Mastigocladopsis repens PCC 10914: one gene and its partner. The protein of the gene in region 2 binds, or shares a complex with, the protein of the main gene of each other region. Links are inferred from orthologs where the notes say so. Each region holds a gene or a part of one and is shown on either strand. Other genes may lie near its edges. The genes, in order: rpsG and tig.

The links.
Region 1: the proteins of tig (region 2) and rpsG are in contact, whole or in part, in a crystal structure (PDB 3GTY), measured with the Thermotoga maritima proteins. The link is inferred for Mastigocladopsis repens PCC 10914 from one-to-one orthologs. Residues at the interface, in WP_004081061.1 of Thermotoga maritima: Glu122, Val124, Val129, Leu130, Tyr133, Glu188, Gly259, Ile262, Tyr263, Glu266, Ser270, Glu273, Gln274, Glu277, Arg308, Gln311, Ile312, Ser315, Tyr316, Glu325, Arg329, Arg336, Leu363, Phe366, Trp367, Arg373, Leu377, Arg381, Leu384, Glu387; in WP_004081843.1 of Thermotoga maritima: Lys34, Lys52, Lys55, Glu59, Arg62, Gln63, Glu66, Asn67, Lys69, Val71, Arg95, Ala109, Lys110, Lys111, Gly112, Arg113, Pro114, Glu117, Glu121, Ile124, Ala125, Tyr127, Asn128, Asn129, Thr130, Gly131, Lys135, Asp139, Arg142, Met143.

Annotation. Positions count from the first base shown.
Region 1 is NZ_JH992901.1:1,220,723-1,223,877, forward strand. The notes cover bases 157-2,983. They hold rpsG (30S ribosomal protein S7), read left to right. Parts: upstream 157-1,248; coding sequence 1,249-1,719; downstream 1,720-2,983. Other genes in these bases: rpsL (30S ribosomal protein S12), read left to right, coding at 277-657; MAS10914_RS35410 (hypothetical protein), read right to left, coding at 986-1,222; fusA (elongation factor G), read left to right, coding at 1,883-2,983. In the rest of the region: MAS10914_RS0107610 (HesB/IscA family protein), read left to right, coding at 1-92; more of fusA, read left to right, coding at 2,984-3,155.
Region 2 is NZ_JH992901.1:2,499,983-2,503,191, reverse strand. What follows is about bases 1-2,881. They hold tig (trigger factor), read left to right. Parts: upstream 1-651; coding sequence 652-2,112; downstream 2,113-2,881. Other genes in these bases: clpP (ATP-dependent Clp endopeptidase proteolytic subunit ClpP), read left to right, coding at 2,368-2,881. Outside these bases: more of clpP, read left to right, coding at 2,882-3,063; ATP-dependent protease ATP-binding subunit ClpX, read left to right, coding at 3,073-3,209. UniProt on the Bacillus subtilis protein: Involved in protein export. Acts as a chaperone by maintaining the newly synthesized protein in an open conformation. Functions as a peptidyl-prolyl cis-trans isomerase.

The DNA of each region.
Region 1 (3,155 bases), 1.3 Mb from region 2 along the record:
ATTTGATGGGCGGTGGTTTTCGTTTTTACAACCCCCAGGCAAATGCGACTTGTGGATGTGGTAACTCCTTTTCAACAACTCATAGAACATAGCGGTTAGTGTTGAACCGTAGAAAGGAAACAGGCTTGCGCCTATACGCCTGGAAGAGTGTAGGGGGAAATGGAGGAATAGGGGAAGAAAAATAATGACGAAAAAGTTTGACACAAAACCATAAAAAAAGATATAATTAGGATTTGTTAAAACTTAGACTATAGGCAGCTTCTCGCGCTGTAACTCATGCCAACTATACAGCAGCTCATACGTAACGAACGCGAACAAGCGCGTCAGAAAACCAAGTCCCCAGCTCTAAAACAATGCCCTCAACGTCGGGGTGTTTGTACCAGAGTATACACAACCACACCGAAAAAGCCAAACTCAGCTCTACGCAAAGTAGCAAGGGTAAGATTGACCTCTGGATTTGAAGTCACAGCTTACATTCCAGGGATTGGTCATAACTTGCAAGAACACTCTGTTGTGATGATTCGCGGCGGTCGTGTCAAGGACTTACCAGGCGTGAGATACCACATTATCCGTGGCACTTTAGATACAGCCGGAGTCAAAGACCGTAAGCAAGGTCGTTCCAAATATGGAACAAAGCGTCCTAAACCTAAACAGTAGATTGGGTGTGATTAATCGTATAAACTCCGATTAATCGCATCTAGTTCTTCCTTCTATATGGTGAAAGCGCTTTTGGCTATAGTTCTGTAAAGACAGTCATCATAAGTAAGCTTAAGGCGCCTATTTGCAGAAATTAAGTCAGATAAGTTTCCTAGGCGGATTCGGCTCTAGGATGAGCTTGTGTTTGTTCAAAACTTGGCTTAGAGTCGGGATAAAAGCGCTGCGAGGATTTTTCTGGTAACACCCATCGGTCGGTCAGGCAGACTAAGCGTGAAACTGGTACAGGGAGTTTAATAAGACTGACCAACTGTATCTGCCGATGTAAAGCTCAAAGTACGCGAAACTGTATGACATCAACACGCCCAGCAATTATGTACTTGCTTGTGGAAGTTTGATGAATAGAGTCAGTCACAGTATATAATTTTGTCGCCTCATCTAGTTGAGGGTAGCAATTTTTACCAGTCAGCGTAACTGCAATTGTAGTGAAACAGCTGAAGAAAGTGTGACGACGGCATTCGCCGTTCAGAGCTTCTGGTGTTCGATAGCATATAGCATATAGTCTCATTGCCAATTTAGAACTGAAGGTTAAGTATGTCTCGTCGTGGTGTTATTCAAAAGCGTCCGGTTCCGCCTGACTCGGTGTATAACAGTCGTCTTGTCAGCATGATAATTAGGCGGATAATGCGTCATGGCAAAAAATCTCTTGCCGCACGCATTGTTTATGCTGCCATGAAAACAATTGAGGAACGGACTGGTGGCGATCCGTTGGAAACCTTTGAAAGAGCTGTGCGTAACGCCACGCCTTTGGTAGAAGTCAAAGCTCGTCGAGTTGGTGGGGCAACCTACCAAGTCCCTATGGAAGTGCGTGCCGAACGGGGTACAACCTTAGCAATGCGTTGGTTGGTGCAGTTTTCAAGGGCAAGACCAGGTCGTACAATGGCAAGCAGGCTGGCAAATGAATTGATGGATGCTGCCAACGAAACCGGGAACGCGATTCGTAAGCGGGAAGAAACGCACCGCATGGCAGAAGCTAACAAAGCCTTTGCTCACTATCGTTATTGATGTAAAGACGCGCCATGGCGCGTCTCTACAAGGGTGATATATCGTAATTGAAGAGCGATAGATCGTGTATTTACTGGAAAAAGACGGTTTTCCGTAAAAGTATAATATCTTAACAAAGTGTAATATACAAGATATCATGAGCCAAAAACTATAGGAGGCAGCTGTGGCACGTACAAACCCGCTAGAGAGAGTACGCAATATTGGTATTGCGGCGCATATAGATGCGGGCAAAACAACTACAACAGAGAGAATATTATTTTACTCTGGGATAATTCATAAAATTGGTGAAGTCCATGAAGGAACCGCTGTAACTGACTGGATGGAACAAGAGCGGGAGCGGGGAATTACTATCACTGCTGCTGCTATTAGTACCAGTTGGAAAAATTATCAAGTTAACATTATTGATACCCCAGGACACGTAGACTTCACAATTGAAGTAGAACGTTCCATGCGGGTACTAGACGGTGTAATTACAGTTTTATGTTCTGTAGGTGGCGTGCAACCGCAAACAGAAACAGTATGGCGTCAGGCAGATCGGTATAAAGTGCCTCGCATCGTTTTTGTGAACAAGATGGATCGCACTGGCGCCAACTTCTACAAAGTTTACGAGCAAGTGCGCGATCGCCTGCGGACAAATGCCATAGCAATTCAGTTGCCCATTGGTAGTGAAAGCGACTTCAAGGGGATCGTTGACCTAGTGAAGATGTGTGCATATATGTACACAAACGACCAGGGAACCGATATCCAAGAAACGGAGATCCCAGAAGATATGCGCTCTCAGGTAGAAGAGTACCGCACCAAACTAATTGAAGCGGTAGCGGAAACCGATGATAACCTGATGACCAAGTACTTCGAAGGCGAGGAACTTACCGAAGACGAAATCCGCACAGCTCTACGTAAAGGCACGGTTGCAGGTACTATTGTGCCAATGCTTTGCGGTTCGGCATTCAAAAACAAAGGTGTACAGCTGTTATTGGATGCGGTGGTGGATTACCTGCCAGCACCCACCGAAGTACCACCAATTCAAGGTACACTGCCAAATGGCGAAGCTGTTGAGCGCCATGCCGACGACAACGAACCGTTGTCGGCTCTGGCATTCAAGATTATGGCAGACCCCTACGGTCGCCTGACCTTTGTTCGTGTTTATTCCGGTGTTCTGAAGAAGGGCAGCTACGTCCTCAACGCCACTAAGAACAAGAAAGAACGGATTTCTCGTTTAGTGGTTTTGAAAGCAGATGACCGGATAGATGTCGATGAACTACGGGCTGGGGATTTGGGAGCCGCCTTGGGATTGAAAGACACCTTGACAGGTGACACACTGACTGATGAAAACTCACCAGTGATTCTGGAATCCCTATTTATTCCTGAGCCTGTAATCTCGGTAGCGGTTGAACCCAAAACCAAGAACGACATGGACAAACTGTCCAAGGCTCTGC
Region 2 (3,209 bases):
AATTCTGCATATAAGATCTGTTGTCAAGATGATTGGTGTACTATGATCCAAATGGACTGGAACTAGCAAGCCGGTAGACCGACCTATTCCCCAAGGCAGATAGCCCCAACGTTACAACTTTGGCGTGCCAACTGCTGCTTGAGAACCAGGATATCACGGTGTTAACCCTTTGGTAAAAAACAATTTGGAGTTTAAATTGGTAAACTAGTTTGCGCTAAAGTGTCAAGAACTTTTACCAACCAAAGGTCTAAGGATAAAAGATGAAGAAAGGATGAAGGATGAAGTCAGAAGGAATAAGCAGGATAAAAACTCCGTGGAGAAAAGCTTCAGGCATTGTATTATCCTTGTCTAGATCCCCCCGATGCATCCTTGTGGATACTTCTAACTAGGGAGACATAATTAAACATAAAATGCATCTGCCCAGAGAGTAGATAGGATAAGCCTTTTCCCTTCTGCCACACCACTTGCTTTATGCAGGCGTTGCCTTGACTACAGTGGCTCCTCTGCCTTCTACTTAACTTCGTACTTCACACTTATTGCCTTCAAGTAGATACCTTTCATCCAAGTCAGGAAAGTTTAACTTTTAAGACGCCATAAATGGTGTCAGCTCGTAATAGTAAAAAGAAATACCAAAATAGATAGAGACGAAGCATGAAAGTCACCCAGGAAAAACTTCCCGCCAGTCAAATTGGTTTAGAAATAGAGATTACGCCAGAAAAGACCAAGGAAACTTACGAACAAGTTATTAAAAACCTCGCCAGTACTGCAAACATTCCTGGATTTCGCAAAGGCAAGGTGCCTCGGCAAATATTGCTACAACGCCTTGGCGGAACTCGAATCAAGGCAACTGCGTTAGAAGAATTAATTCAAGATGGCATTGAGCAAGCGCTCTTACAAGAAAAAATCCAGGCGATTGGTCAACCGCATCTGCGCTCTTCGTTTGATGAATTGATTAACAATTATGAACCTGGAAAACCCCTAACATTTGCCGCAGCTGTAGACGTGGAACCAGAACCCAATCTGGGAGAGTATACGGGCTTGCAATTCAAAGCCGAGGAAGTTAAGTACGAGCCAGAGCAGGTAGACAAAGTCTTAGAAAACGAACGCCAAGAAATGGCGACGTTAATTCCTGTAGAAGGACGCCCAGTACAAATAGGTGATGTTGCTGTCGTCGATTTTAAAGGTGTTTTGGCTGCCTTTGAGGGTGAAGACGAAACAGGCGAACCCCAGCCAATACCTGGCGGCGAAGCAACTGATTTCCAATTAGAGATGCAGGAAGATAAATTCATTCCTGGTTTTGTTGTAGGGATAGTGGGAATGAATCCTGGAGAAACCAAAGAAATCTCAGCGACGTTTCCAGACCCTTACGTAAACGAAGAGTTAGCGGGAAAACCTGCTGTTTTTACAGTAACCCTCAAAGAGGTGAAGGAAAAAGAACTGCCGGAATTTAATGATGACTTTGCCCAAGAAGTCAGCGAGTACCAAACTCTGGACGAATTACGAGCTTCTTTGGAAGAGCGCTTTCAAAAAGAGGCTGAACAAAAAACAAAAACGAACAAGCAAGAGGCTCTGTTGGCTGAACTACTTAAGCAAGTAGAAATTGACTTGCCAGAAACGATGATTCAGCAGGAAGTCGATGCAATGCTGACGCAAACAGCCATGAGGCTTTCTCAACAGGGTCTTGATATTAAGAAATTGTTTACCCAAGATGTGATTCCCCAGTTGCGAGAGCGTTCTCGCGGTGAAGCAATTGAGCGCATAAAGCGTTCTCTGTCGCTCCGGGAAATCGGCAAACGCGAGTCCATCCAAGTGTCAGAAGCAGAAATCGCCGCTAGAGTCCAAGAATTAATGGAGCAGTACTCGGAAAAAGATGTTGATGAGGAAAGACTGCGTGAAGTCGTAGAAAACGAAATGTTGACCGAAAAAATCATCGACTGGCTTTTGGAACGCTCAACAGTTGAATTGGTAGCTGAAGGTTCTTTGAGTCCAGCAGAAACTGAGACTGAAGAAGATACAGTAGCCGAGCCAGTTGCAATAACTGAAACAGCAGAACAAACACCCCAAACTATTGCGGAAAGCTTGCCACAAGACACACCAACAGAGGGAGAATAGATCATGAGGGGGATAAGGGGAACAAAGAGAATTTTCCTCCCCCTATTGCTCTTACAACAGTCCCTCAGGTAGAAGTTTAAAAAAATTTAAATAAGTAGCTGCCCACGTCACTGCCTTGGTTTGATACTGTTTTACACGATAGGAATTTATATAAGGCATAATGGTTAACACATAGCTATATCAAAAATCAGGTTCCTGAACAAGGCAGCAGTTGCTGTCTCGATCATTGTTACACTTAGTGTCAAACGTTCTTTTATGGTTGTATCGCAGTCGGGAAACTACCAAGTTAACAGCTTGAGTGACTTTAAACTTTACTCCCTCAACAGTCCTAGCAACATCGTCCCGATGGTGGTAGAACAATCCGGTGTGGGAGAACGGGCTTTCGACATCTATTCCCGCTTGCTACGGGAGCGGATTATTTTTTTAGGAACGCCAATAGACGATGCCGTTGCCAACTCAATTGTTGCCCAGTTGTTGTTTCTAGACGCTGAAGATTCAGAAAAGGACATTCAACTGTATGTTAATTCTCCCGGTGGCTCCGTGACAGCAGGCATGGCGATTTATGATACCATTCAGCAGATTCGTCCTGATGTGGTAACGATATGTTTTGGATTAGCCGCAAGCATGGGGGCGTTCTTGTTAGCAGCAGGAACGGCTGGTAAACGAATGTCTCTTCTTGATTCCCGGATCATGATTCACCAGCCACTGGGTGGTGCACAAGGGCAAGCCGTTGACATTGAGATCCAAGCCAGAGAAATTCTTTATCATAAATCTAAGTTGAATCAGTTACTGGCGACTCATACTGGTCAACCATTAGAAAGAGTCGAAGCCGATACTGAGCGTGATTTCTTTATGTCGGCCCAAGAGGCGAAAAATTATGGGTTGATTGATCAGGTCATCTCCAGGCAAAATCTTCCCTCTCCAGGGGAAAACGTCACCATTCTGAAATAAGAGGCTGGTATGTCTAAGTACGACTCCCATTTAAAATGTTCGTTTTGTGGAAAGTCTCAGGAGCAGGTGCGTAAACTAATCGCCGGACCGGGAGTCTACATCTGCGATGAATGCGTTGATTTGTGTAATGAAATTCTGGATGAGGA